DNA from 3 places in the Nonomuraea sp. NPDC050643 genome. Region 3 is predicted to be linked to each of the others. Evidence: riboswitches for the same ligand, from Rfam matches in the RefSeq annotation. Region 3 holds a riboswitch; each other region holds the start of a gene.
The links. Region 3 has a riboswitch for cyclic di-AMP ahead of AB0I15_RS30725 (C40 family peptidase). Riboswitches for the same ligand answer to the same signal wherever they lie in the genome.

Region 1 (9,468 bases), on a different contig from region 3:
ACGCTGCGGGCCATGGAGCAGGACGGGCTGCTGACGCGGGAGGTGTTCGCGGAGGTGCCGCCGCGGGTGGAGTACACGCTGACCGAGCTCGGGCGCTCGCTGCACGAGCCGGTCTCCGTGGTGGCCTCGTGGGCGGAGCGGAATGTCGGGGAAATTCTTCGTTGCCGCGAGAAATTCTCATAAATCGTACAGTTATTCGTAACGGTGATGGTTTTCTACGACGTAGCCGTATAAAAGTGCCACGCCGGCGCTTCGCCTGATGAAGCCGCGATTCCGTACCCCTACGCTTTCCTCGTTCCCACCACGGCGAGGGAGGTCACGTGCTCGGAATCGACACCTGCCTGGCGGAGGTCATGTCCATACCCGGGGCACTGGACGCCATGCTGGTCGACCACACCAGCGGCATGGCGGTGGCCTTCAGCAGCGCGTCGGGTGTGGACGCCGACCGCTCCGCCGCCGCGCTCACGGAGGCGCTGCGCGCCACCACCGACGGCCTGGCCCGCACGTGTCCGGGCGACGTCGTCCGCATCGACGACATGCTCGTCACCACGGACAAGGGCCACCATCTGCTCAGGCTGCTGGAGACGGTGTTCGAGGGGCCGCTGGTCATCTACGTACGCCTTGACCTGGAACGATCCAATCTGGCTCTGGCACGCCACCGCCTGAGCTCCATCTCCAGCCGCCTGACGACGTGACCCATGAGCAGGCTCGACACCCTCCTGGCCGGGCTCGCCCGCGAGCGTTCCACCGGGGCGCTCCGGCTCGGCAGGACCGGCACGATCTTCCTGTCCGACGGGCGCGTGACGTACATGGAGTGCGCCCAGACGCCGGGCGTCGAACGCCTGCTCGCGGCCAGGGGCGTGATGAGCGAGTCGGCGCTGCGCGGCCTGCCGGCCGACGGCGGCTGCGCGCGGCTGCTCGCCGAGGGGCCCGTCACCCAGGGCGAGCTGCAGTACGCGGTGCTCGGCGTGGTCCTGGACGCGGCCTTCTTCCTGCTGCCGTTGAGCGGGACACGGCCCAAGTTCCGCCCCGGGGAGCGGCACTGGCTGGGCGATCAGTGGTTCTTCGACGTGTCGGGCCTGGTGCGGGAGTGCGCGCGGCGGCGGGCGCAGCTCGCCCAGATCTGGCCGTCCGCCGACGTGGACACCCTCCCGGTACGACCGGTGCCCCGGCTGCCGGGTCACGGGGTGACGCTGAGCCGGATCCAGTGGGAGGTCATCGTCAGGGCCGACCACAAGGCGACCCCGCTGGAGCTGGCCAGGCTGATGGGCCGGTCCGGCTACTCGGTGTTGCTGGCCGTCCGGCGGCTGACGGCCTCCGGGCTGCTCGCCGCGCCGGAGCCGGGACGGGCCCCGGACCGGCGCGCGGACGGCCGGAAGGCTCCCGACGACGAGCCCCCGAGCGGCCTGCCGAAGCGCCGGAAGGCTCCGGACGACGACCCGCAGGGCGGCCTGCCGGTGCGGGCGCGGCAACCGGCGCACGCGCGGCCGCCCCACGATCCCGGGGCGCCGGCCCTGCCGCTGGGCCCGCCCATAACGGGTGATCCAACCGACCTGGCGCTGCTGATGCGGCTGAAGAAGGCGCTCGAGGAGCTGTCGTGAGGTTCCCCTCACTCAGGAGGAGGCCACGGGTGGAGTTACGGCAAGAGGTTCTGGAGGAGATGGCGCTCCTGCGCGAGCGCACCCCGGGCGTGAACGGAAGCGTCGCCTGCACCGTGGACGGCCTGCAGATCGCCTGCGACTTCGGGGAGGACGCGGCGGGAGAGGCCGCGGGAGACTCCGCCGAGCAGGCCGCGGCGCTGTCGGCGGCGCTGCTCGCGATGAGCAGGCGGATGCTGATCATCACCGGCCAGGGAGCGTTCGAGGAGACCCTCATCTCCGGCACCGCCGGTTTCGTGGCCTTCTACGCCGCCGGCCCCACCATCGTCCTCACGGTCCTGGCCGGACCCGGCGCGAACGTCGGGCTGCTGCGGCTGGAGGGCAGGAAGACGGCTGCCGGAGTGGCCGCCGTCGCAGCACGCAAGCACTGAACCGTTCCAGGCAGAAAGGGAGGAAGAAACATGGCAGGCATGGACGTCTCTCTCAAGGAGATGCTGGCGATCGACGGCGCGGTGGGCGCGGCCGTCGTCGATCATGGCAGCGGCATGGCACTGGGCACGCTCGGCGGCTCCAAAGACCTGGATCTCCAGGTCGCCGCGGCCGGTAACACGGAGGTGGTCAAGGCCAAACTCCGCACGATGGACTCGCTGGGTCTCAAGGACAGCATCGAGGACATCCTGATCACGCTGAGCGGGCAATACCACATCATCCGTCCCATCTCGGGGCGCGGTGGCAAGGGGTTGTTCCTCTACCTGGCGCTCGACCGCGGACGCGCGAACCTGGCGATGGCCCGGCACCAGATGCGCGCCATCGAGGAGAAACTGGAGGTCTGACCAGGCCCGCGACGGCCCGTGCCCGCCCGGTCGCGGGCCGTCGCCATGCTCACGCGCCGGTCAGCTTCGTGATCTCCGCGACGATGTCGGGCCAGAGCGCCGCGGGCAGGTCGTGGCCCATCCCCGGATACGTCACCAGCCGGGCCCCCGGAATGGCCGCCGCCGTCGCCTGGCCGCCCGCGAGCGGGACGAGCAGGTCCGCCTCACCGTGCAGCACCAGCGTGGGCACGCGTACGCCGGCCAGCGCCTCCGTACGGTCTCCCGACGCCATGATGGCGGCCAGTTGCCGGGCGGTGCCCGCCGGGTCGAAACAGCGGTCGAAGGCCAGCCCGGCCATCATGACGATCTTCTCCCGGTCCAGCTCGTAGCCCGGCGAGCCGATGACCGACCACGTCCGCACGGCCTGCGCCAGCACGGCCTCGCGGTCGGCCGGGGGCCTGGTCATGAGGACCGTGGCGGCGGCCTCCGCGGGCGGCGCGATCGCCGGGCCCGGCGTGGACATGATGGAGGTCAGCGTCAGCAGCCGCGCCGGGTGCCGGATGGCCAGCGTCTGGGCGATCATCCCGCCCATCGACGCGCCGACCACGTGGGCCGAGCTCCAGCCGAGGGCGTCCATGAGCCCGGCGGTGTCGTCGGCCAGGTCGTCCAGCAGGTACGGCGACGGCGATCCCGTCGAGGGAACACCGTGGTCGTGGAGGTGCGTGGACAGGCCCGTGTCGCGGTTGTCGAACCGTACGACGTGGTGTCCCTGCTCCGCCAGGAGCTCGCAGAGCCGTTCGTCCCAGTGGATGAGCTGTGCGCCGAGCCCCATGATGAGGAGCAGGGGCCGCCCTGTGGGCGAGCCGAAGCTCTCGTAGGCGATTTCGATGCCGTTGACGGCTACGCGGGTGGTCACGGAACTAGAATGGCATTCTAGTCCGGCCTCGTAAAGTCAGCGCTTGACGAGCCTGCGCAGGCGCTCGCCGCCGAGCACCGCGCCGCCGCCCGCCATGGCGAGGGCGCCGGCCATGAGCGCGCCGCCCACCACGCTCGCCTCCTGGGGCTCGCCCTGGGGAGCGGCCGCTTCGGTGACCCCGCCGCCGTCCTGGGCGGGAGCCTCGATGGCGATGCCGCCACCCTGCGGAGCGCTCTCTTCCGCAGGCTTCTCCTCGGCCAGGATCTGCGGGGGCTTGGCCGGGTTGTTGTCCCGCTTGGACCAGGCGCCGGTGGAGAAGGCGACCGGATAGTTCTTCTTGCCCACGCCGTCGCCCCACTTGGTGATGACGTAGTCGACCTTGATGTGGCCCTGGCCGCCGACGCCGTCCACGCCCAGCGTGCTGGAGTTGAAGGAGCCGCCCGTCAGGTCGGCGAAGGTCTTGGCGTCGAGGTCCAGCATGATGCCGCGGTTGGAGGGGACTCCGGGGCCGCGGTCACCGACGAAGAAGGGCATCTTCTTGCCCTTGTAGACCACGTAGCCCTCGGTCAGCAGCGGCCAGCTCGGGCTGGCGGCCAGGCCCTTCTGCATGGGCTTGCCACTGGCGGGCAGGCCCGTGTCCCCGGCGCGGCCGGAGGAGTCGTCCCAGAAGTACGACGCGGTGGTGGAGCCCTTGAGCAGGATCTTCTCGTCAGTGTCGGAGTCGGCGTGGGCGGCCGTCCCGGCGATGGTCAGCGCACCGACGGTGGAGGCGGTAAGCATGGCGAGGGCACGCAGGCCAGAACAAGACATGAAAAGTTAAAGCCCTTCACGGGGGGACAGGGGAATTGCGCTCCGAAAAGGTGGGGGCATAGCAGGGCAGAACGCCCAACAGTGCTATGTGGAGCGCAAGAACAAGCCTTGGGAAGGGGGCCGCTCAGCGGGCGGCGGCCGGCACGGCGTTGTCTGGGGGTACGACGCGGTGGTCCATTAAGTAAAGTGTCCTCTCCATCACGCCTACCGGGTTAGCTGACGGGTTCGGGCGTGGAGATGCCCTACCGGCACGTGGCCGGATTCACCCCAGTGAGGTGGTTCCCCGGTTCCCGAGCTTCGGGATTCGGCGCCAACCGGCTGTCCTTCTTGGGTAAGGACTAGGTCACCGGCTGGTAATGGCGTTCACTCTAACTACCGAATCGGACAAACGCAAACTTTTCGTATCAAAGAGTAGAAGATCTACCTATATAGGTAAAGCAAGAGGGGGCACGGCATGCCGTACCCCCGTGAATTCCAGCCTCAGCCGCCGCTCTTGCGCCTGAATGATCTCTTACTCGCAGCCGGACCGTGCGCCCCGTGGATCTTCGATGGGTCGACGCCCCTGCCACCCGCGCCCGAGTCCGCGTGCTGGTTGCGCTTACGCTCCAGTGCTTCGCGGAACTTGCGCTTCAGCTCGTCCTCGGGAGTTTCGCTGACTTCCGGCTCCGGTGATTCCGCCATGAGGACCTCCATGGTGTTGGGGACAATCACAGCTTCGCATGACCCCGCTTATGACGCGAAACCGGCCTCAGACCCGGCCGAACGCCAGGAGGCGGAACACCGGATCGGGGCCGGAACGCCCCTGCCCGTGCCCCACGAACTCGGCCTCCCCCGCAGCTCGCAGGCCGTGCCCGGCCGCCGCCGCGACGACCAGGGCGGCCCGGTCGGGCGGGTCGGGCCGGCCGCCGGGGCCGTGCGCGGCGCGTTTGTCGACGGTCGTGACGTAGACGCCGCCCGGCCGCAGCACGCGGGCGGCCTCGGCGATCACCGGGCGGGCGTCGTCGAGCAGGTGCAGCAGCCAGATCGTGGTGACCGCGTCGACCGATCCGTCGCGTACCGGCAGCCTGCGGCTGTCGCCGAGCGCCACGCGTATCCGGCCGGCGGCGACGCGCGCCATGCCCGCCGAGGCGTCGACGCCGAGCACCCGCAGGCCCCGGCCGGCCAGCTCGCGGGTTACCAGCCCGGTGCCGCACGCGACGTCGAGCAGCGTGCCGCCGGGGATCAGCGCGCGCACGGCCTCCGCGGCGGCGGTGGCGCGCGCGAGCCCGCCGCGGGTCTCGTCGTAACGTTCGGCCTCGAGGTCGTAGTCGAGCACGGCTGTACCTTACGCGGTGGATCCGTTCCATTCTCCTGGTGTTGTGTTGGAGCGGCTCGGGAAATACAGCGGAACATGATGGTCGAGCCCCCGGTCCGCCGATGAGTCTCCTGGGTCGTGACCTGGCGATGGATCTCGGTGCGGCGAGCACCCGGATCTACGTCAGGCGTAAGGGAATCGTGCTCGACGAGCCGTCGGCGGTAACGCTCGACGACCGTACGGGCAAGGTCATCCGGTACGGCGCCGAGGCGGCGCGCGACGGTGACGGTCAGACGCGCTGGCCCGTGAGCGGCGGCCTGCCGGCCGACACCGAGCTCGCCCAGCGCATGATCAAGCACTTCCTGCGCAAGGTGCACCGGCATCCGTTCTTCCGGCCGCGCATCGTCATGGCGCTGCCCAACGACTCCACCCCGATCGACCGGACCGCGCTGCACGACATCGCGTTCGAGGCCGAGGCCAGGGGGATCGTGCTGATCCCGCACGCGCTGGCGGCGGCGATGGGCGCCGGGCTGCCGGTCAGGGACTGCCCCGGCAGCATGGTGATCGACGTCGGGCGCGACTCCGCCCGGATCGCGGTGCTCTCGCGCGGGACCGTGGTCGCGTACGGGGCGGTGCCCTTCGGGGGGCACGCCGTCAACATGTCCCTCATCCGCCTGGTCGAACGCGAGCACGGGCTGCTGCTCGACGAGGCCGAGGCCGAGTCGGCCAAGCGGCGGACCGACGTCCACGGCCAGGTGGTGGTGATGGCGCGCGACCCCGACAGCGGCCGGTCGTGCGCGCTGCCGCTGCCCGTCCGCTCGATCGACGAGGCCGCCGACCGGCCGATCGAGGCCGTCGTGAGCGAGGCGGTGGAGACCGTGGCGCGCTGCCCGGCCGAGCTCACCGCCGATCTCGGCGAGCGGGGCGCGGTGCTGGTCGGCGGCGGCGCGCTGCTGCGCGGCCTCGAGCGGCGGCTGCGCGCGGCGCTGCACATGCCGGTACGCCGGGCCGAACGCCCGATGGACTCCGTGGCGCTCGGGCTGGGCCGGTGCGTGGACGACCGGGGGCTGGCCGGTCGGCTCAGGGAGTGGCACTCATGACGGACCCGCCCACGACTGGAGGTGGCCCATGACGGTCCGCGGCATCGACCACATCGGGGTGACGGTGCCCGACCTCGAGGCGGCGACGGTGTTCTTCGCCCGCGCGTTCGGGGCCGAGGTCCTCTACGACACCCTGCCCCGCGGCAAGGGCCCCAGAGGGGGCTGGGCGACCGAGCGGCGGCTCGGGGTGCCGCAGGGCACGGCGGAGGTGGCGGTGCGCATGCTGCGGCTGCCGAACGGGCCCGGGATCGAGTTGTTCGAGTTCAGCGGGCCGCGGCAGGCCGGGGCGGTCATCCCGTGCGATCTGGGGTGGCAGCACGTGGCCCTGTACGTGGACGACCTGGACACGGCGCTGCGGCGGGTCGCCGACGCGGGCGGGACCCGGCTGGCCGATCCGGTGCCGCTGCCTGGGCCCGAGGCGGGTGAGCGCAACCGGTTCGCCTACTGCCGGACGCCGTGGGGCGGGACCGTGGAGTTGCTGACGTATCCGGACGCGCAGCCGTACGAACGGGACACGGGGCTACGGCGCTGGCGCCCCTGACCGGCCCGTTCGACGGGCCCGGCTTCGGTGGGCCCGGCTTCGGTGGGCCCGGCTTCGGGACGTCCGGCTTGGTGGGCCCGGCGCCTCCCCCGCCGGGCCCGGGTGCGGTCAGCGCTCGTCGACGAGCTCTCCGAGCTCGACGCTCGCGTCCTTGACCACCTCGAACGCCGACTTCGCCTCGGGCAGCGACGGACCGGCCGCGATCACGGCGTCCATCTCGGCGCGCGAGTTCCAGCGCCAGTGGTCGGCCCAGGTGCCCTCGTCGATCCGGGTGAGCCGGGTCTCGGCCAGGCCGGGGAAGCCGGCGCGGACCGCCGCGATCAGGGCGGCGCGCCGGGCGAGGACCTGGTCGGCGTCGGCGGGGTCGGCGGTGAAGCGGACGGTACGGATGAAGGCCATCGCTGTAGTCCTTATCTAGAGTTGACTTCTAGTGAACGTAACTAGAGTTAAGCTACAGCCATGAGCGACGTCAAGAGGGTCAGCAAACGGACACAGAAGGCCCAGGAGACCCGGAGGCGCATCCTGAAGGCGGCCGGCGAGCTGTTCGTCCGCGACGGCTACGGCGTCACCAACCTCCAGGACGTCGCCGAGCTCGCCGGGGTGGCCGTGCAGACGATCTACTTCGTCTTCGGCAACAAGCGCACGCTGCTCAAGGAGCTGGTGGACGTCACGATCGCGGGCGACGACGAGCCGCTGGCCACCATGGACCGGCCCTGGTTCGCGGCGGCGATGGCCACGCCGAGCGCCGCGGAGCATCTGCGCGCCCACGTGCGCGGCACGTCCGCCGTGCTGGCCAGGGTGGCGCCGATCACCAAGGTCCTCGACGCGGCGGTGGCGATGGACCCCGAGGTGGCGGCGAGCTGGCCGCAGGACGTCGATCCCCGCTACGTCGTGCAGCGGGCGGCGGCCGAGGCGCTCATGGCCAAGCCGGGCGCCCGGCCCGGCGTCTCACCGGAGGCGGCGGCCGACGTGCTGTACGGGCTGCTCGGGCCCGAGCTCTACCTGCTGCTCGTGGAGAAGCGGGCGTGGTCGCCGGAGCGGTGGCAGGAGTGGGCCCACCGCACGCTGGCCGCCCAGTTGCTCGACCCGCGCTCAGGGGATGTGGAGGCCGGGGGCGTGCTGCCAGCCGGTCAGGGCGAGGAGGCGGCGGACCATGGGTGAGAGCGGGGCCAGGACGAGCCGCCGGCCCGGCGACAGGCGGGCGGCCGTGGTGACGATGAGCCGGAGCCCCGCCACGTCGATGAAGGTCAGGCCGGACAGGTCGAGCCGGATGTCGCTCCGGCCGTCCAGGATCGCGCCGTCGAGGCCGCCGGCCAGGAGATGGTGGCTGCCGTAGTCGATCTCGCCGGCGATGTGCAGGCCGTGGGGGTGCGGAACTAGGGTCACGTTCACCTGGCCATCGGTTTCGAAGATCATTCGGCTCCGGTGGGGACGCCTGTCGTACGCCCTGGAGGGCGTGCCCGGAATCTTGAGCTTTATGTCAGATTGACGGAAGACACGTTTGTGATTCCTGCGTGATTTGACAGGTTGTCATAAGCGATCTCCGATATTGTCCGATTGTGCGCGCCCGCCGTCACATCCTTTCCGCGGTGCTCTTCTGCGTCGTGGCGATGACGGCCTGCTCGACCTCGTCCCAGCCGCCCACCCTCGAGGCGGCCACCCGGCGGCTCAACACCGACGCCGGCAGCCTGGTCAGCGCCACCGAGCTGCACTTGTCGGGCATGGAGCAGGTCGAGGACCGCTCCTGCGTACCGGGTCAGGTGCGACGGTTCCTGCGAGGGGAGAGCGACCTCGCCGCGGACTCCAGCGGGCTGCTGGCCCGGCTTGAGGCCATGGGCTATGACATGGTGGTCGACGACCTGGACCTGCGCGACGACGACGGGCAGGACGTGGCGGTGCTGCGGCATCCGGAGACGCGGCTGACGTTCGAGCTGACCGTGCTGTCCGGTGACAGGCCGGGCGTCCAGGTGGTGGGCAAGACGACCTGCTACGCGGCCGACTGATACCGGAGCCGGGCGAGACGACCTGCCGCACGGCCGACTGATCCCGGAGCTGGACAAGACGCCTGCCGCACGGCGGAGTGATTCCGGAGGCCGGGCGCGCGCTCGCCTGGGCCGAGCGCGCGTGCCGCCTCGTCGCCGCCGGGGCCGTCTTCCGCGCGGAGGCACGGTCAGGGGTTGGACAGGGCCTCCGTCGGTGACAGGCGGGAGGCGCGGATGGCCGGGTAGAGGCCGGCCATGGCGCCGATCACCAGGGTCGCCGCCAGACCGCCGATCGTGGCCCAGGCGGGCACCACGGACGGCCAGCCGCTGTAGAGCGCGTAACCCATCGTGACCCCCGTGCCCAGCAGGACCCCGCCGCCCCCGCCCATCGCGGACAGCAGCAGCGACTCCGCCA
Region 2 (9,468 bases), on a different contig from region 3:
CCCGCGCCCTGATCGACTCGATCACGACCGATGACGACCCGGCATACCTGGCCGTCATCGACGCCGACCAGCAGGTCGTGGCCGCTGGCAGCGTCCGCGCGCTGAAACGCCTCGACGCGGCGGCGGAGCGGGCCGGCGCGCGGCGCGTGCGGCGCCTGGACATCGGCGTCCCTTCACACTGCCCGCTGCTCGCCGGCGTCGCCGACGCCATGGCGGCCCACCTCGGCACGGTGCCCAGGCGCGCCCTCGCCGTTACCTACCTCGGCGGCCGGACCGGCCGCCCGCTCCAGGACGCAGACGCCGTCCTCGACGACCTGGCCCGCGGGGTCGCCGCCGCCCTGCGCTGGCGGGACATCGTCGCCCTGCTCGGCGAACTCGGCACGACGCTGTTCGTCCAGGCGCCGCCCGGGCACGTGCTCGCCCGGATCGCCGGGGCCGCGAACCCCCGCGCCCGTGCCATCACCCTGGCCTGCACCTCCCTCACCGACGCGGTGGAGCTGACCCGCCGTGCCCGCACGACCGCAGTACGAACACCAGACCGTCGGACAGAAGGAGCAGAAAGATGACGATCCCCCGCCACAAGAAGACCTTCGTGGCGGCGTTCGCCGCGCTCACCCTGCCGGTGGCGGCCGCCTACGCCCAGCCGGCCACCGCGGCGGCTCCCCTGCCCTGTCCTGCACCGGCCCGCACCAAGCCGACAGTCGTCATGGTGCACGGAGCCTGGGCTGGCACCTCAAGCTGGGACGGCGAGGCCGACGCCCTGCGACGGGCGGGCTATGTCGTCCGCGCCATCGGCAATCCGCTCCGCGACCTGACCAGCGACGCCGCGACCGTCGCCGACTTCCTGAAGACCATTCGCGGTCCGATCGTGCTCGTCGGGCACTCCTACGGCGGTTCGGTGATCACGAACGCGGCCGCGGGCGTGCCCGCCGTCAAGGCGCTCGTGTACGTCGATGCCGCCGCCCCGGACGTCGGGGAGACCACCGGCCAGCTCAGCGGCTCCAAGTCCGCCCTGAACGCGAACCCGGGCACGCTCTACGACGCGGTGCCCTACGCGGGAGCGCCTCAAGGAGCGGACGACCTGTATCTCAAGCAGGAGCCGTTCGCCCGCTCGTTCGGCTCCGATCTGCCGCAGAAGACCGCCGAACGCCTCTGGGCCGCCCAGCGGGCCGCCTCGACCAGCGCGTTTATGACCCCGTCGAAGGCCGCCGCGTGGAAGACGATCCCGTCCTGGTACTTCATCAGCACCGGTGACCGGATCATCACGCCGGACTCGCAGCGGAAGATGGCCAAGCGGGCCCGCTCGAAGGTCACCACGTTCGCGGGCGGATCGCACCTGACCCTGATCTCGCATCCGGACGCGGTGACGGCGGTGATCGGGGCGGCGGTCTGCTCCGTGCGCTGACGGCCCCTGAGCGACACACCGCAGCACTACTGGAAGCCGACGATCAACAGGACCACCGCTATCCATCGAAGGATTCGTTCCGACACTGGATTCTCCAGCATCATGGCCGCCGGCTTCGCCAACGCGTCTGGGTTCACTACCGCGAAAGCAATGGCCACGTAGCAGACCAGCATGGGTATGCCGATCGTCCACTCGACAGAACCGCCGCCCACGTAGGGCGAAATCCCAAAGGGAACCGCCCCGGCTGGACGAGGCCAGCCGTCAGCCGCTGCTCCACCCGTACCGGCACCAGGCGGCGACCGCCTTCGCCCGGCTTTCGCCCGCCGACCTGAGCCTGCTCGGACCGCACCTGTAGACAGGTTGTACGTACGCCCGCCTTTCGGACGAACACCCTCGCCACTTCGGCGCGGCCGAACAGCTGATCTTTCATCCGTTGGAATCATTGCCCGGGGTGCCGGTGGGCCGGCCGCTCAGCCGAGCGGAATGACCGGCTCCGTGGACCGGCTGACGTAGAAGCAGCCCGTGGTGGGCAGGCTGCTGGCCGCCGGTGGTGTGACGCCGTCGTACACGGCCAGCAGGAAGTTCTGCGGGCACCGCCGGGTGCTGCCGGTACGGATGCCGAAGTGCAGATGCGGACCGGTCGAGTTGCCGGTGTTGCCGCTCAGCCCGATCTGCTGCCCGGCGGCGACGGAGGCGCCATTGGGGACCGACCACGAGGAGAAGTGGCAGTAGGTGTAGATGGCCCCGTCGGTTCCGGTCAGGTTGATGCCGCGCCCGCAGAGGCTGTCGTCGATGATCGTCACCGTGCCGGCGCGCGCCGCGTATGCCGGGGTGCCGGTGCCGACCGGGAGGTCGATCGCCGGATAGTCGTGGTGCGGGTCGTCGTACTCACTGCGAGGCAGCGCGTTGCGCGGAAGGGGGAGCGAGAAGGAGACCGCTCCGGTGGAGGACGTGATCCGGACGGCGTCGGCCACGACGTAGCCGGGCTGGCTGGTCCAGCGGCTGACGCCGACCACGTTGTAGTCGCCGGCGGCCAGGGCGAACGTGCCGAGACCGACCCAGCGGCCGCCGTTGGCGCGCTGATCGACGGCCACCGTACGGGTGCCGTCAGTGGTGGCCACCAGGAACGGGGTGGCGCTGTTGTAGCCAGGGTCGGCCGGGTACCAGACCTCTACCAGGTGAGCTCCGGCCGCTGCGATCGACGCCTTGAACCAGGCGGCGTCGCTCGTGGTGGTGTCCGGGGTCGCGAACCGGTAGTCCGCGCCGTAGCGCTGCGTGGACCAGGTCGAGGTGCCCCAGTTGGCGCCGGCGGAGAACTGTCCGGCGGTGGCGTTGTCGACCGTGATGGTCGCGGCGGTGGCGGGTGTCACAGTGCCGAGCAGCACCAGGGAGGCCGTCACGGCGGCGGTCGATAACCGAGTGATGATTTTCACGAGCTGGGCCCTCCGGGGGTCGAGGGGAAGCGCGGGTGAAGGTATCTAACCAACATGCGAGCGCCAATGAAAGATACCTACATGCATCGGTATCGCGGCCTTGGGCCGGCGACCGGGGTCCAGACCGGCCGGCCGAGCCCATTCCTCCGCGGTGACGGGCGCGCGACCTGCGGCGGTGCGACGGCGGCCGACCCTGACGTGCTGACCGGTCATCGCGGCCAGGATCTGATCGCGGACCTACGGCATCACGTCTGCGGCTTCGAATAGACCCTGACCGCCGAAAGAACCGCCTGCCGCAAAAGGCCCGCAAGGGCGAGCATGCCGGTGCTCACGTGCCGGTGCCGGCCGGTCCGGGAGCGGACCTGGTATTGGGGCAGGCCGAGTAGGTCCGTGCCGGGCTGGCTGTTCTCTTCGATCTTCCGGCGCATTTCGGCGGCCGCGACAACTGCGCTGGTGGGCATGCGCCGAATTCCTCCAAGAACCCGGCCTCGAGAAGCTGCTGCATCGCCTCCGTAGCCTCGATCTCGGACACTTCCGGGTGTTCGCACGTCACGACGGCGAGCACATCGTCGGGTGACCTGGTCCCGTCCAGCGCGCTGACCAAAGTCCACAACCAGCCGCCGGAGTCCTCCATCTCCGCCCCAATGCCGTGGATCGTGGCAGCGATCCTGACATTGCCATCGAATGTGCGAAACGGGACATGCTCCGGCTTGATCCGCGGCTTCAGCAGTTCCCTGGCCCGGTGAATCGCCCCGAGTTTGATGGAGATCTCCACCGAACCCGGGACGATTCACTTTGCCGACCGCATCCAGCCACCGTCTGCGACCGAGCGGAGGTCAGGGGCAGGCTCTGCGACATGAGGTCTCCGGGAAGAAGCGAGCCCAGTCTTTCAGGCTGAGGTCATACGTGACAGTGGCGCAGATCTGGGTGGCCGTAAGTCGCGGGTCGGTGTCCCAGAGGATGGCGGTCCGGTCGTTGCTGGCGGTGGCCGGCAGTCGCCCGTCAGGGCTGAAGGCGACGTCGCGGACCATGCCCAGGTGTCTGAGCAGCCGTAGGGCGGCCTGCGGTCGGCGGGCCGGAACAGCAGCAGGGCGGGGTCGCCGATGCGCATGTGCTGCTGAGGGGTACCGGCGACGGCGACAATGGAGCGGCCATCGGGGCTGAAGGCTATGGTGTTGACCGGCGCCGGGCCGGCGGTGAGTTGGCCGCGAACTGTTCGGCTGTCGGCGTTCCACAAGATGATGGCGCCGTCGTCGCCGGCGGTGGCCAAGGTGCGGCCGTCGGGGGCGAAGCCCACGTCGTTGAGCCAGTCGGTATGCTCGGCGAGCGGCAGCCGGGTGGGGTCCCACAGGATGATCCGGGTGTCCTCTCCGGCGGAAGCCAGCAGCGGTGCGCTCGGGCTGAAGGCCAATGTGTTAGACGTTCTCGATGTGGCCGGTGAGCGCGCTGACTCGGGCGGCAGCGCGCCGATGTCCACGCCGTCCACCCGGGCGCCGGGAGGGACCTTCCCGGCGAGCGCAGGACGCTCATGAAGCCCCCGGGCCTACGACGGCGGTTGGGACGGAGAGCGATCACGAGGCCGCGGAACGGAAGACGACGGTAAAGTCGCCGCCGCCGTTCCTGGACTCGTAGACGGTGCCGTCCTCGGTCGTGGCGAGCAGCCGGTTGCCATCGACGGCGGCGAACGCCGTGGCCTGTCCGGGCAGGGCCCCGCCGGCTTGCCAGGTACGTCCCTCGTCCCGGCTCGTCTGTAGTCGGCCCTCGGTGTCCGGACCTACCAGCAGTCCCTTGGCAGGGGAGTCGACGTGGCTGAGCAGCGGCGCGCCCTGGACGCCCGCGAAACTCGTGCCGCCGTCCGTGCTGACCCGCAGTCCGCCCTGGGTGGTCGCGTAGAGGCGATCCGGCTCGCCGGCGTTCGCGGCCAGGTCGATGGCGTCTTCGTCGGTGCCGGGCATCCAGGTAGTGCCCCCGTCTGCGCTCGCCCTTACCTGCCTTGTCTGGCTGTCGTACGCGTACAGCTTGTCTCCCGCAGGCTGCAGGGAGTGAAAATCGGCGGCGCCGCCCTCAGACACGGTGACCCACGTGCGACCGGCATCGCTGCTGCGGATGAGGCCCAGGTGCGGACTGGCGGCCTGCGGGTCGCCGGGGTGACCGCTGGCCAGGAACGTCCCTGGTCCGGTCACGGTGAAGCCCATATGGTCCTGGATACGTCCGGCCACCCGCTGGGCGGTCTCCACCGATGTGACCTTGAACAGGCCGTAGTGGCCCGCCAGATAGAGGGCGCCGTCCGCTGGATCGACGCCCAGCCCGTGAATGTGACCGATTCCCGGATCATCAGGGCCGGGCGCTGAGGAGGATGGTGATGGTCCGCACGCCGACGCGACAAGCGCCAGGACGGCCAGCGCCGCGGCTGTGGCACGAAGCCGTGTATTGCGCATAGTCACAGATTCTACTAGCTAATATAGTAGCTCGTCGTCGAGAATGGCTCCGGCCGACGATGGCCGATCAGTCCATCGTGAGAGAACTGGGCCGCGGCCGGCTCGTCTCGGGGATCGAGCGGCGTCACGAGATCCGCACTGCCGGGGTCATCCCGGCATCGCGGGCCCAGAAACAGCACGAATGCTCGCCGGCCCCTGGTCGGTGCTGCCGGTGTGAGCTTGGCTGTTACAAGAGAGCAGCGCGGCGGCGTGATGGAGTTGCCGGGCCCGGCTCGGTGTCGTCGCCGGGTCTTGGAGTGCTCCCTCCATCACGCCCTTCCTAATAGACCGAGATGTGTGGGTGGTCGTAGTGGTTGGCCGTGACACCGCCCCGGTCGCTCATGTACTTCCACGCCCCCGTACGGACGTGCCAGATGCGTTGCCTGTAGATCACGTACATGATGCCGAGCCGCTGCGCGTTTTCGATCACCCACTCAGAGATCTCATCACCCAGCCTTGCCTGCTCAGGCGAGGGCATCGCGCCGCCGGAGCTCACCATGAAGTCGCACGCGCGGCCGAGGGGATGCTCCCCGCCGTCATTGACGCCGCGGTAGCAGCCGACGCCGTAGGACAGGGCGAAGCGCTGCCGGATCAGGTTGCGTACGTTCCGCATCCGCGGGGTGATGTTGTCGCGTACCTTGGTGAAGCCCGCTACGAGCGCCGTCTCCTCGGCGGCGAGCTGCTCCAAGATGGCCGCACGTCTGAGGATGGTGCTCGGGTCGGCTCCCGCCGCGAATATCGCGAGATTCAGGTCCGGTTGCTGGTAACGCAGCGTCGCCAGCTCTCGGACGCCTTGCTGGGCCTGCTCGTATCTTCTCTGCGCCGCTCGCAGCCGCGCCCGCGCCGCCTGCTCGGACTTCCTGGCGGTCACGAGCGAGACACGCTTGGCGTTGTAGTCGCCGATCAGCGCGTCGAGCTCCTTCTGCTGTTCGGAGAGCTGCCTGCGCAGCTCTTTGGCGCCGGGTTCAGGGGCCGCGAGCGCTTCTGCGCCGATGCTCGCGCCCATGGCCAGGGTGACCAGCAGGGCCCCAGCGGATACCGGATGCGACGGAATGGCGTGGGGGGACGACCCGCCACATAGGGCTCCTCTCCTTCTGCCTGCCGGGTTAGCTGACGGGTTCGGGCGGGAGTCGCCCTACGACGACGAAGGTCGCCGATTCACCCCTGCATCGTGGGTCTCCGGCTCCCGGCCAGGGGACCGGGACTCGGCTCGGCGGCTGCGGGAACCGCACTACGAGGAACCATAGTAGGTGCTGTCGGCGAACGCGGTGGTTTCGCGCGGAGAGGTATGCCTCCAGGATCTCGTCTCCCGAGTAGAGGGTCTGGGAGACGAGATCCAGCACGACGGCCACTCTGCTATCAGAGATAGTTGAATCGAGTGTGCATCTGCATCGCTTGTCTTCGCTGAACCCGAGGGGTGGGGGTTGCGTCAGGTTTGCCGGTAGCCGAGCAAGGTCATCATGCCGGATTCGCCGTGGTAGACGTTGTGGCAGTGGATCATCCACAGGCCGGGGTTGTCGGCGTCGAAGTCCACGTCCAGCCTGGTGTTCGGAAGGACGATGGCGGTGTCCTTGCGGATGCCGGCCTCGGCCAGGGCGAAGGTGTGGCCGTGCAGGTGCATCGGGTGCCACATTGTCGTGCGGTTGACGAACGACAGGCGGACCCGTTCTCCTGCCCGAATCGCTGAGATGATCTTCGGGTCGTACTTCTTGCCGTTGATCCCCCAGTCGTAGGTCATCATGCTTCCGGTGAGCTCCAGCTTGATGGTGCGGTCGGGGTTCTTGGGCGCGAGCCGTACGGCCTCGGCCGGGCGGAGCTTGGCGTAGCGGAGGACGCCGCCCTCCAGTTCGTGCGGACGCAGGCCGGCCTTGGGCGCCGATGCTGACCGGCTGGTCCTGATCAGGCCGCGGGCCACGGCTTTCTTGCCCTCGGCGAGAGCGACCAGCGGGAAGACGCCGTCTTTGAGAGTGACCAGCACGTCGTAGCGCTCGCCCATGCCGATCAGCAGTGCTTCGGTATCGATCGGCTGTACGGCGAAGCCATCGGTGTGGGTGATGGTCATTCGATGTCCGGCCAGCGCCACGCGGAAGGCGGTGTCACCGCCCGCGTTGATGATCCGGATGCGCAACCGCGCCGGGCTCGGCGCGGAAGGTCTCCGGTGCGGTGGCGATCCGCCCGTTCAGCAGGAAGTGCGGATAGCGTACGTCGCCCGCGTCCCCGCCGAGCAGCAGGCTGGTGGCGCCCATGAGCATGTGCTTGCTTGTCCCAGGCGTTGGGCTGGGGGTCATCTCGGTCATACCGGTCATACCACCGTGATCCATGCCGCCCATGCCGCCGGACAACTCGGCCAGCACTTCGTCCGGCGTGCCGGTGACCCCGTCCAGCCAGTCGTCGAGTACGACGACCCACTCGTCGTCGTACGTCAGCGGCTCGTTCGGGTCCTCCACGATCAGTGGGGCGTAGAGCCCGCGGTCGAGCTGGGTGCCAGTGTGCGGGTGGAACCAGTAGGTGCCCGGGTCCGGGGCGGTGAACTCGTAGACGTATGTGGCTCCGGATGCGACAGGCCGCTGGGTGACGCCGGGCACGCCATCGGCGTCGTTGCGGAGCGCCAGCCCGTGCCAGTGGACGGTGGTGTCTTTGGGCAGAGTGTTGGACAGCCGGGCACGGATCACCTCGCCCGCCTTCACCCGGATGGGCCTGCCCGGGATGCGGCCGTCGTAGGCCCAGGTTCGTGCGGTCACGCCGCCGAGCTCTACTTCGCTCTCGGCGGCCACAAGGGTGAAGTCGCGTACCGCACCGGGACCGCGGGCCTGCTCGGCGGCGCGGACCTGGTCGCTCCTCGGGCCGATGAAGGCGGGAGAGGACGTGGGATTCTGGTCGCAGCCGGTGAGGGCGGCTCCGCCCAGGAGACCGAGACCGCCCCTGAGCAGGGCGCGTCGACTGATGTGGTACATGGTTGCTGCCTCGCTGACGTTTGCGCTGACGGACGGGCGAAGACCGGACGTAGCTGGGCATGACGGCCCCAGCGATCCGGGTCAGAACGCTTACGTCCGCAGCACCACCGTGCGCGTCAGGATGAGCGACAGAGGAGGCGGGCCGCGAAGCCGCCGTGGTACGGGCCATCCGGGATGCGATCGCAGCCAGGCGCAGGCCAGGCCGGCGACAAGCGGGACCAGCGGTGCCAGGGCGAGGAGAGCGGCCATGATCGCCAAGCAGGCGGACGCTGGGTCAGGTGCCTTACCCGGCGCATCGCCGGATCCAGAGCCAGGCACGGGAGAGTGCGCGCTCTCCGCGTGGAGCATGCCAGTGGCCGATGGCTGTGGCGCGTCGTGGCCGTCGAGGTGGCCGAGCGTGTGCATCGCCGCTACGCCCAGCATGAGGAGGACCAGGAGCAGCAGCCGCGGCAGCGCCCCCGCCGACCGTCCCGCCTCCGTTGACCTCATGACCAGAGCATACGGAATATCTCCTATGGTGCGTCGTAGATCGCGTTACGGCAGCAGGCCGTTCATGACCAGGTCGATGATGGCCTCCCTGGTGCGCTCCGGCGGCCACTCGTGGCTGGCGCGCAGATGGACATAGCCCCAGCCGGCAGTGTTGAACAGCACCGTGGCGGTGACGGTGGGAGGAACCTCGCGGAGGGAGCCGTCGAGCACGCCGTCGCGGAGCAACCGCTCGAAGGGGGCCGCGAAGATGTCGACGGTGAGGGCGTCGGGGCCGGGCTGGTGGAACATCTCGCCATGCGCCACGTACATCCCGGTCAGCAGTTCCAGGTGTCTGTCGGCGGTTTGAAACATCGCCTCGAGCATCGCTCTGAGCCGTTCGGCGGCCGTGCCTGGGCTGGTCAGCGCTGGCCACAGGGCAGTGCGGAACTCGTCGGCGGCGCGGGCGGCGAGTGCGGCGATCAGTGCCTCCCGGCTGACACCGCGGCGGTGAAGGGTCGCACGGGAGATGTCGGCCTCGTCGGCCACCCTTTCGAGGGTGGCCTAGGGCAGCCCCCATTTGGCGACGCACGTACAAGCTGAGCGCCTGGGTGACGGCGAAGCGGCCGTCAAGGAGCCGACGGAACATGGCCAGCGTGAACAGCGCGCTGACCAGCAACACGGGCAGATAGAGCTCCTCGTTGAACTGCGGGACGTCGGTCTCGAACTCCAGC
Region 3 (9,468 bases):
TGGGCACGTTCGACATCCTCAACATGCGCACGAACGGCTACGACTTCCACGTCTCGCTCATGGCCGGCAAGCAGTCGTGGACGGACCCGAAGGTGAAGCAGGTGTTCGACACCTGGCGGGGGCTGATGGAGTTCCACCAGCCGGCGGCGCTGGGGCGCACGTGGCAGGAGGCCGGGCAGTCGCTGGCGCAGAAGAAGACCGGGATGTACCTGCTCGGGATGTTCGTCGCCCAGCAGTTCCCCGAGGCCGACCGCGACGACCTCGACTTCTTCACCTTCCCGGAGATCAACCCGGCGTACGGCACCGACTCGATCGACGCCCCCATCGACGGCTACATGATCTCCGCCAAGGCCAAGAACGTGGACGGCGCCAAGGCCCTGCTCAAGCACTTCGCCCAGGCGTCGTCGCAGAACATCGCCACCAAGCTGGACCCGGGCACGCTGGCCGCCAGCTCCAAGGCCGACACCTCCGGCTACAGCTCGCTGCAGAAGCGCGGCGCCGAGCTGGTGTCGAAGGCCACGCACATCGCGCAGTTCCTCGACCGCGACACGCGGCCGGACTTCGCCTCCACGGTGATGATCCCGTCGCTGCAGTCGTTCGTGAGCAAACCAGGCGAGATCGACTCCTTGCTGACGAGCATCGAGAAGCAGAAGGTCAACATCTTCCGCTGATGGCCGTCAAGACCCGTCGCTACTCCGCCCGCGACGTGACCGTGCTGGTCATCGGGCTGGGGGTGGCCATCGTTGTCAACGTGGGCCTCATCTGGGGGCCCACGCTGGCCTCCATCGGGCTCTCCGGGACCGACTGGAACGGGATCGGGCCCATCGAGTGGGTGGGCGGGCGGAACTTCCACGACCTGGCGGCCGAGTATCCGCCGTTCTGGTCGGCCGTCCGCAACAACCTGCTGTGGCTGGGCTTCCTCGGGCTGGTCGCGACGCCGTTCGGGCTGTTCTGCGCGGTGCTGCTGGACCGGCGGCTGCGGTTGTCGCGCGTCTACCAGAGCGCCCTGTACATGCCGGTCGTGCTCTCGCTGGCCGTGGTCGGCTTCATCGCGCAGCTCGTCTACTCCTCCGACTACGGCGTGCTGAACGCCGTGACCGGGCTGACCGTGGACTGGCTCGGTGACAGCTCCATCAACATCTGGGTGGTCATGGTCGCGGCCGGGTGGCGGCACGTCGGCTATGTCATGGTCATCTACCTGGCCGGGCTGAAGGCGGTCGATCCGGCGCTGAAGGAGGCGGCGGCGATCGACGGGGCCAGTGAGCGGCAGGCGTTCTTCCGCGTGGTGTTCCCGACGATGCGGCCGGTCAACGTGATCGTGCTGGTGATCACGGTGATCGAGGCGCTGCGGGCGTTCGACATCGTCTACGCCATCAACAAGGGCAGGAACGGGCTCGAACTGCTGTCCGTGCTGGTCACCGAGAACATCGTGGGCGAGGCCAGCCGGATCGGGTTCGGGTCGGCGATCGCGGTGATCCTGCTGGTGATCACCCTGGGGTTCATCGTCACGTACCTGTCGCAGATGTTCAGGGAGGAGCGATGACCCTGACCGCGCCCGCCGACGCGCCCCCGGCCCGGTCAGGCCGCACGCGCGCGCGGCCCCCGGTCCGACCGCTGCGGATCCTGCTGAACGCCTTCCTCGTGGTGGTGGGGCTGGGGTGGCTGCTGCCGCTCGGGCTGGCCGTGTACGCGTCGCTGCGGCCGTACGAGGAGACCGCCCGTCTGGGGTACTTCTCGCTGCCCGAGAACCTCACGCTCGACTACTACGCCCAGGCGTGGAGTCAGGCCGAGATGCCGCACTACTATCTGAACACGTTGATCATCGTCATCCCCGGCGTGCTGATCACGCTGTTCCTGGCGTCGTTCACCGCGTTCGCGATCGCCCGGCTGCGCATCCCGGGGCGCAAGGCGCTGCTGATCGTGTTCACGGCGGGCAACCTGCTGCCGCCGCAGGTGCTCATCACCCCGCTCTACACCGTCTACACGCTGATTCCGCTGCCCGCGTGGCTGTCGGACTCGCAGGCGCTCTACGACTCCTACCTCGGGCTGATCCTCGTCCACGTGGCGTTCCAGTTCGGTTTCTGCGTGTTCGTGATGGCGAACTTCATGCGCACGATCCCCGAGGAGATCTCCGAGTCGGCGCTCGTGGACGGGGCGGGGGTGTGGAAGCGTTACTGGCGGCTGACGCTGCCGTTGTGCCGGCCGGTGCTGGGGGCGCTGGGCACGCTGGAGTTCACGTTCATGTACAACGACTTCCTGTGGGCCCTGGTGCTGATGTCGTCGGGCGACAAGCTGCCGGTCACCTCGGCGCTGAACAACCTGCGCGGACAGTTCTTCACCGACTACAACCTGCTGGCCGCCGGTTCGGTGCTGGTGGCGCTGCCGACGCTGATCGTCTTCCAGCTCCTGCACAAGCAGTTCGTGGCCGGGCTCACGCTGGGCGCGACCAAAGGCTAGAGGAGGTCGTGAAAGCGGGCCGCGACCTGGTCCCACGCCCATTCGCGGGCGATCCAGTCGCGGCCCGCGGCGCCCATCTTGCGCGCCTTTTCGGGGTCGGTGAGCAGCTCGACGACGGCCGACGCGATCTCGCCCGGCTCCTCGCCGTTCACGACCAGCCCGGTCTCGCCCTGCCGCACCGCGTCGGGCGCGCCGCCCGACGCGCCCGCCACCACCGGCAGCCCGGTCGCGGACGCCTCCAGGAACACGATCCCGAGGCCCTCCACGTCCACCCCCTTCCACCGGGTACGGCACGGCATCGCGAACACGTCCGCCGCCGCGTAGTAGCCGGGCAGGCTCGCCGCCGGCACCGTGCCGGTGAACCTGATCGACTCCCGCCCGCCCGCCAGCCGCTCCAGCGCCCCCCGGTGGGGACCGCCGCCCACCAGCAGCAGCACCGCCTCCGGCACCGCGCGCAGCACCTGCGGCCAGGCCCTGATGAGCCGGTCCTGGCCCTTGCGCGGCACCAGGCGCGAGACGCAGACGACGACCGGGCGCCCGGACAGGCCCAGCTCGGCCTTGGCCGCCCCGGGGTGGAACTGTGAGGTGTCCACGCCGGGCGCGAGGCGTACGAGCTTGTCCGGCGGGACGGCCGCGACCAGCCGCTGGCGCGTGTACTCCCCCAGATACGTGACCACGTCGGCGTGCTCGCCGATCCTGCGCAGCACGGAGCGGAAGCCCGGCGCGCTCGCCCACGACGCCTCGTGGCCGTGGGTGAGCATCACCACGCGCCGTGCCCCCGCCCGGCGCAGGCGCGGGGCGAGGAGGCCGAGCGGGGCCGCCGCGCCGAACACGACGGTCTCCGCGCGCTGCTCGGCCACCAGCCCGGCCGCCGCCCGCGCGACGGCCGGGGTGGGCAGCATGAGACGCGCCGGATGCCGCACGATCCGGTACGGCTGACGCCGGTCGAACTCCTCGCAACCCGGCCAGGAGGAGGCGTAGACGGCCACCCCCGGCGTGCGCAGCGCGAGCCCGTGCACGAACGACTGGATGCCGCCCGGGCGGGGCGGGAAGTCGTTGGTGACGATGACCACGCTGGTCACGGCGGTTGTCACGGCAGAGGGGCGCCGTTCAGCCGCGCCCAGGCGCGGGCCATGGCGATGCGCTCGGGACCGGAGGGATGGGAGGCATAGAGCACATATTCCACCGCATCCGGCGACAAGTCGGAAATATTGGTCACTGCCAGGCGTTTCTGCATCGCGATGAACGTGGCCGGATCCTGGGTCAGGTCGAGCGCGTGCACGTCGGCCCTGGCCTCGATGTGCCGGCTGATCACGTTCTGGATCGGGCCCATGATCAGCGAGCCGATCGTCATCAGGCCCATGATCGCGCCGACCGCCCGGGGGTCGGCCACCGAGCCGACGCCTGTGCGCCGCCGTACCAGGCCGAACACCAGGAACAGCAGGATGGCGCCCAGCGCCGCGCCCAGGCCGCCGACCAGCGTGCCGTAGAGGACGTCGTCGTACTTGGCGTGGCCCAGCTCGTGCGCCACGACCAGCTCGACCTCGGCCTGCGGGGCCTTGAGCAGTGTGTCGTAGACGACGATGCGGCGCGTGGCGCCGAAGCCGGACACGTACGCGTTCAGCGCCGTCGTCCGGCGTGAGGCGTCGGCGACCAGCACGTCCTCGACCGGCACGCCGTCACGCTCGGCCATCTCCAGCAGGTTCGTGCGCAGCGAGCCCTGCTGCATCGAGGTGAAGTCGTTGAACAGCGGCTCGATCACCACCGGGTACACGAACGACGCCACCAGCGTCAGCGCGAACGCGCCCACCGCGGCGGGGATCCACCAGCGCCGGAACCTGCGGGCCAGCGCCACGAGGGCGAGCAGCATGACGGCGAGCAGGAACACCTCCACGCCCAGGTTCTTCAGCCGGTCGCCGGCCCAGCCCGCCCAGTCCTGGATGGACAGGCCGTAGTCGCGCAGGATCATCTCGAACCACATGCCGAGCGGCCACCTGATCACCTCGACGATCGCGGTGATCGCGAGCACGCCGAGGATCACCCGGAGCCACCACGGGCCCTTCAGGCGGCCCAGCAGCCGCGCGCCGAAGGGCGTGGCCACGAGCACGCCGGCGAAGACCAGCGTGAGCGAGAGCGAGAGATAGCTCGGCAGCGTCGTGGCCGCGTCGAAGGCCTGCGCCCTGGCGACCTCGGCGGCGCTGAAGTCGCGCGCCGGGTCGGGCGGGCCGCCGACGAGCACCTCCCACGGCGTGCTGAACATCGCCACGGCCATGATCACGAGGCCGAGCAGCACCAGCGCGATGGCGGCCTCCCGCCTCAGACGGCCGCTCCCCTGGGCCTCCGTTTCCGTGTCCACCTCCCCGCTGTTCCCCTCTGCCGCTCCTGTGGCCGCTCCTGTGGCCTTCGTGGCGGTGCCCCCGGCGTGGTCGGTGCCCGCCGTCTCACCGGCCGGTGACGCGTCGTCCGCGTCCAGTCGTTCGCTCATCTGCCTCCCCTTCATCCGAGCTGATCCCGCACGTATGCGCGCCACCGTGCCGTCAGCGTGGCGACGGAGAGTCCCAGCGAGGCGAGTGCCTGATCGACGCCGGCCGCCTGGGCATCACGGTAGAGCCCCACCAGGGTCCCCTCACCGAACCGGTCAGCGAGGAAGCGACACGCCAGCCAGGCCTCTTGGTACGCCCGCGCCAGCCGTGCGGGGTCACGCCCGTCGGCCGCGAAAGCCGCAGGTCCGGGCAAAGCGCTCGGAAGCCGCCCGGCCCGCACTTCGGCCGCGAGCTCGGCGGCGGCCGTCGTCACGGGCAGTCCGGCGTCCCGGTAGCCGACGTAGTCGGCGAATCCCTCGTAGAGCCAGACCGGCAGCCGGTCCGTGCCGGCCGCGACGTGGGTCAGCTCGTGGGTGAGGACGACGTCCTTGCCGACGGGGTTGAGCCGGGCGAAGAACTCCGGCACGACGATCACCCGCCCGCCGTCGGCCACCGCGGCCAGCCCGTCGACCCGCCCCACCCGGGCGAGCGCGGCGGCCTCTGCGGTGGAGGCGGGCACGATCACCAGGGGGCGCACCGGCTCACCGAGCACGGCCGAGACCCGGAGCCCGGCCCTGTCGGCCCGCAGGGCCAGCTCGTCCAGCGTACGGGCCGCGGTGTGGTGCCCGACGACGACCGACCGTACGCCACGGCGTACGGTCTCACCATCGCGCCACAGGCTCGGCGGCCCGGGGAGCGGGGAACTGGCCGGGGCGAGGGCGAGGAGCAGGAGAGCGGCTATCGCGGCTCGCCGGCCCACCTGCTCTGACACGAGCCCAGATGCTAGTCGAGGAATGAAAAGAGCCCCGCCCGGAGGGTTCCGGGCGGGGCTTCCTCACACGCCGGGACGAACCGCGCCAACGAACGACGTTCGACGCCATCCGCCCAGCTTGTCGATGCGCACCCGTTCGCCTGTCCGAGGCGAATGGATCATCTTGCCCTTGCCGACGTACATGCCCACGTGGCCGAGCCCGCTGAAGAACATCAGGTCTCCTGGCTTGAGATTGCGCCACGAGATCTTGTTCCTGGTGCGGGCGAACTGGCTGCTCGCCACACGCGGGAGCTTCACCCCGGCCTTCTTCCAGGCGAACTGGACGAGACCGGAGCAGTCGAACGAACCGGGGCCGGTGCCTCCGTACCGATACGGGTCACCGATCTGGTTCTTGGCCACGGCGACGGCCTTTCGGGCCTTCGCTTGCTGCCGAGCGACCTTGGCTGCTCTCCTCTGAGCCGCCGTGGCCGACCTCGCCGTCTTGGCGGTACTCGCCGCCTTGACCGACGTGGAGGCCGAGTCGCTCGTCGTCGCCGCCCGAGCCGTGGGGGCATGGAGGATCAGACCTCCGGCCGTCACGGTCATCGTCAGTGCTACGCCACTCAGGGCAAGGCGGGACAGACGGGGGTTATGCAGGGAGGTAGACAGGATTTCTCCTTGTGTCTTCCACGAACGCCTACCGGGTTAGCTGACGGATTCGGGCCTGGAAGTCGCCCTACGGCGCGATGTGCGCGCCGATTCACCCCTGATCCCTGGGGAATTGGGATCGCTGGGTCCCCGGTTCCGTGCTCCTGGCTGCACGGATTCGGCAGGCCGCCGCCTGATGACGCAATGGGGATATGGGCGGCGACCAGCGGATCTTTATCTGTCTCACATCGGGAGGGACCGATGCGGGTTCGCGGCGACATGGCTTGTTCACCGCGACGACGCCAGAAGCTACGCCGAAAGGTCAAGGATCGGCAAAGGGTGAGTCAGTTTGTAAAGATCAGATAGAGAGGTCGGTCAAATTCGAAACCCCTGCTGGAACACCAGGTTCCGTTATCGAAATGTGACCCTGCTCACACTTCTGCTCGCACCCGCTTGTCAGGTAACAAATGTCGCGTTCATCACATTCGCCGCATCAAAAACGTGATCCGCATCACTGGGAGCGCTCCCTATTCCCCTGCGCTTTTCTACGATGGGAAATCGTAGAAAAAGGTATCCGTGCGCGGGAACCGAAAACCGGCCACGGCGGCGGCCGAAAAGCCGCCGGCGCAGCCGGTCACCCGCGAGGGCTACGGGCGGATGGCCCCCACCAGATTGCGGCCGTAGGCCGAGAGGTTGACCACCTTGACGACGTCGCCCGTCTGCGGCGCGTGAACGATCTGGCCGTTGCCCGCGTAGATACTGACGTGCCCCAGGCCTTCGCTGAAGATGAGATCTCCAGGCTGCAGCGCCTCGAGCGAGACCTTGCGGGCGGCGCCCCACGACCACTGCTGCCAGGTCGTACGCGGCAGCGACACCCCCGCGGCCCGCCAGGCGGCCTGGGTGAGGCCCGAGCAGTCGAAGCCGCGCGGCCCCGTGCCACCGAAGATGTACGGCTTGCCCACCTGCGCGTACGCGAACCGCAGCACCGCCGCCGCACTGCCCGACGCCGGACCCGTGTACTTGATGCCGACGCTGTTCGGGTTGCCGGGGTTGAAGGCGCCCAGCTTGTCCAGGAGCTTCCTCTGCTGGGCGATCAGCTTGCGGACCTCCGCGCGCTCCTTCTCCACCGCGTCGCGTTCCCGGTCGGCCTCGGTCAGGGCCTTCTCCGCCTTGTCCCGCTCGAGCTTCAGCCCGCGGTTCTCGCGGTCGAAGGCCGCCAGCTTCTGGCTGCGCTCCTGCGAGAGCTGCCCGGCCAGGGCCATGCCCGCGAGAAAGCTCCCGGGGTTGTCCGAGCCCATCAGCCCCGGCATGGAGGTGACGTCACCGCCCACCTTGTAGGTGTCGACGGCCATCCCGACCAACTGGGAGCGCAGGGTCGCGACGGTCTGCAGCTTGCGCTTGTAGCCGTCGTTCAGCTTCGTGTAGGCGCTCTTGGCCGTCTTGAAGCGCTCGGTCGCCGTGTTGTACCGGTCGACGACCTTGTCGGCCTTGTCGTTGAGCTTGTCGAGCTTGGCCTTGGCCTGCCGCACCGTGGGTTGGGGATCAGCGACGGCGGCTCCCATAGGGGACAGCACCAGACCGAACGCGATTCCCGCGACCATCGGCACCCGGCCATACCTCACTGCGTCGCCTCCCAGGGATAACATCTGGGGCGAAATAGTACAGAAGTGGCGGGTGAGGGGCACCTAATCAACCAATTCGTAATTTATGCCCGACCTAGTCTGCGCAGCAGCAAACCAGACGGAACGGGTCTGGCTCCCATCCGCCTGACGGACTCGGCCACCTCGCGGTCCGACGACACCACGGCCATGGCCCGGCCGGGCGGCTCGGCGCGGACGAGCTGGCGGATGAGATCGTCGGCGATCTCCCCGGGCGCGCTGAAGAGGACCCGCACCCCGCGCGGCGCCACGACCTGCACGGGAGCGTTCAGCTCGGCGCCGTCGAACACCACGGTCACCTCGATCCTGGTCTGCGCGACCAGCCCGCCGAGCCCGGTCATCAGCCGGTTGCGCTGGTCGGCCAGGGTCATCGTGCCGTAGCCGGTCTTGGTGACGTTGTAGCCGTCGATGATCAGGTGCACCTGCGGCAGCGCCAGGAGCTGGTCGAGCAGTTGCGGGTCGTCGTCGGCCAGGGCGCGGGCGGGCACCTGGCGCACGCCGGGGCGCTCGCCGGTGATCGCGGCGACCGAGTCGGCCGGGCGGCTGATCGTGGTGGGCAGGGCCAGCTCGCGGCGCAGCCCGGCCGAGGCGTCCTGCAGCGCGTCGAGCAGCACACGGATGCGGGCGTCCTCGATGCTCCTGCCCTCGCGGGCGGCCCGGCGCGAGGCCTCGAGCTGCTTTTCGACGTCGGCCAGCCGCTCGCGCAGCCGCCGCAGCTCCGACTCGCCGGCGCTGCCCGCGACCGAGGCGGCCGACTTGGCCTCCTCCGCCGCCTGCTCCATCTCCTCGGACCGCCGGACCGCCGCCTTGGCGCGCTCGCGGGCGTCGTGCAGCTTGCGGCGCAGATCGGAGTTCTCCACCCGGGCCGCCTTGATCTGCTCGCGCAGCCGGTCGGACTCCTCCTTGGCGGCGCTCTTCTGGCCGGCGAGCTGCTCGCGCAGCCGCGCGACCGCCTCCTCGCGCTCGGAGCCCTCGGCGACCTGGGCCGACTGCTCCAGATCCGCACGGGCGGCCTCGATCATCTCCGCCCAGCCCGGCGGCCGGGTGAGGTAGGCTGCGGCGGCCACCAGCACGGGATCGGCGGCGGGCGGCACGTTGCCCTCGGCCAGCGAGGCGACCAGCTCCGGCCAGCCGGCGGCCACCGACTCGGCGACCAGCTCACGGAACTTCTTGTCGTTCTCGAGCTGCGCGGCGATGGGGGCGCCGCCCAGCTTGGCGCGCTTGCGCGGGTCGAACTTGGCGATCCCCCGCAGGGGCGCCGGTATGGAGACAGCGGGCATCGTCCCGAGGACCTGTGACGCCAGGTCGACGACGTTGAGCCGCACCTGCTCGGGAAGCGGGCGAGACAGGCCTTCACCCGCTGAACTCATCCCACTCGTCCCTTCGTGACATGCCCTTTCAGACAAGGGTACGGCTGCCGCGTACCTGTCCG

Region 1: it holds a riboswitch for cyclic di-AMP, as region 3 does, so the genes downstream of both, AB0I15_RS01935 (hypothetical protein) here and AB0I15_RS30725 (C40 family peptidase) in region 3, are expected to answer to the same signal.
Region 2: it holds a riboswitch for cyclic di-AMP, as region 3 does, so the genes downstream of both, AB0I15_RS61870 (hypothetical protein) here and AB0I15_RS30725 (C40 family peptidase) in region 3, are expected to answer to the same signal.

What each region holds. Positions count from the first base shown of each region.
Region 1 is NZ_JBFAIM010000001.1:425,553-435,020, reverse strand. It holds gene AB0I15_RS01965 (helix-turn-helix domain-containing protein) at 1-183, shown strand, start outside; gene AB0I15_RS01960 (roadblock/LC7 domain-containing protein) at 321-695, shown strand; gene AB0I15_RS01955 (hypothetical protein) at 699-1,601, shown strand; gene AB0I15_RS01950 (roadblock/LC7 domain-containing protein) at 1,631-2,029, shown strand; gene AB0I15_RS01945 (hypothetical protein) at 2,060-2,431, shown strand; gene AB0I15_RS01940 (alpha/beta fold hydrolase) at 2,481-3,326, opposite strand; gene AB0I15_RS01935 (hypothetical protein) at 3,363-4,106, opposite strand; cyclic di-AMP (ydaO/yuaA leader) riboswitch at 4,323-4,456, opposite strand; gene AB0I15_RS01930 (DUF5302 domain-containing protein) at 4,617-4,817, opposite strand; gene AB0I15_RS01925 (class I SAM-dependent methyltransferase) at 4,885-5,451, opposite strand; gene AB0I15_RS01920 (rod shape-determining protein) at 5,553-6,530, shown strand; gene AB0I15_RS01915 (VOC family protein) at 6,559-7,071, shown strand; gene AB0I15_RS01910 (hypothetical protein) at 7,180-7,470, opposite strand; gene AB0I15_RS01905 (TetR family transcriptional regulator) at 7,531-8,232, shown strand; gene AB0I15_RS01900 (STAS domain-containing protein) at 8,164-8,457, opposite strand; gene AB0I15_RS01895 (hypothetical protein) at 8,631-9,074, shown strand; gene AB0I15_RS01890 (ABC transporter permease) at 9,242-9,468, opposite strand, start outside.
Region 2 is NZ_JBFAIM010000099.1:27,241-36,708, reverse strand. It holds gene AB0I15_RS61900 (acyltransferase domain-containing protein) at 1-566, shown strand, start outside; gene AB0I15_RS61895 (alpha/beta hydrolase) at 563-1,405, shown strand; gene AB0I15_RS61890 (peptidoglycan DD-metalloendopeptidase family protein) at 1,876-2,805, opposite strand; gene AB0I15_RS61885 (hypothetical protein) at 3,167-3,613, opposite strand; gene AB0I15_RS61880 (hypothetical protein) at 3,728-4,315, opposite strand; gene AB0I15_RS61875 (F510_1955 family glycosylhydrolase) at 4,410-5,276, opposite strand; gene AB0I15_RS61870 (hypothetical protein) at 5,596-6,321, opposite strand; cyclic di-AMP (ydaO/yuaA leader) riboswitch at 6,397-6,536, opposite strand; gene AB0I15_RS61865 (multicopper oxidase domain-containing protein) at 6,745-7,443, opposite strand; gene AB0I15_RS61860 (multicopper oxidase domain-containing protein) at 7,412-8,269, opposite strand; gene AB0I15_RS61855 (hypothetical protein) at 8,804-9,283, opposite strand.
Region 3 is NZ_JBFAIM010000025.1:5,071-14,538, reverse strand. It holds gene AB0I15_RS30755 (ABC transporter substrate-binding protein) at 1-671, shown strand, start outside; gene AB0I15_RS30750 (sugar ABC transporter permease) at 671-1,543, shown strand; gene AB0I15_RS30745 (carbohydrate ABC transporter permease) at 1,540-2,457, shown strand; gene AB0I15_RS30740 (glycosyltransferase family 4 protein) at 2,454-3,539, opposite strand; gene AB0I15_RS30735 (M48 family metallopeptidase) at 3,548-4,942, opposite strand; gene AB0I15_RS30730 (hypothetical protein) at 4,954-5,751, opposite strand; gene AB0I15_RS30725 (C40 family peptidase) at 5,815-6,336, opposite strand; cyclic di-AMP (ydaO/yuaA leader) riboswitch at 6,410-6,572, opposite strand; gene AB0I15_RS30720 (NlpC/P60 family protein) at 7,026-8,000, opposite strand; gene AB0I15_RS30715 (NYN domain-containing protein) at 8,084-9,406, opposite strand.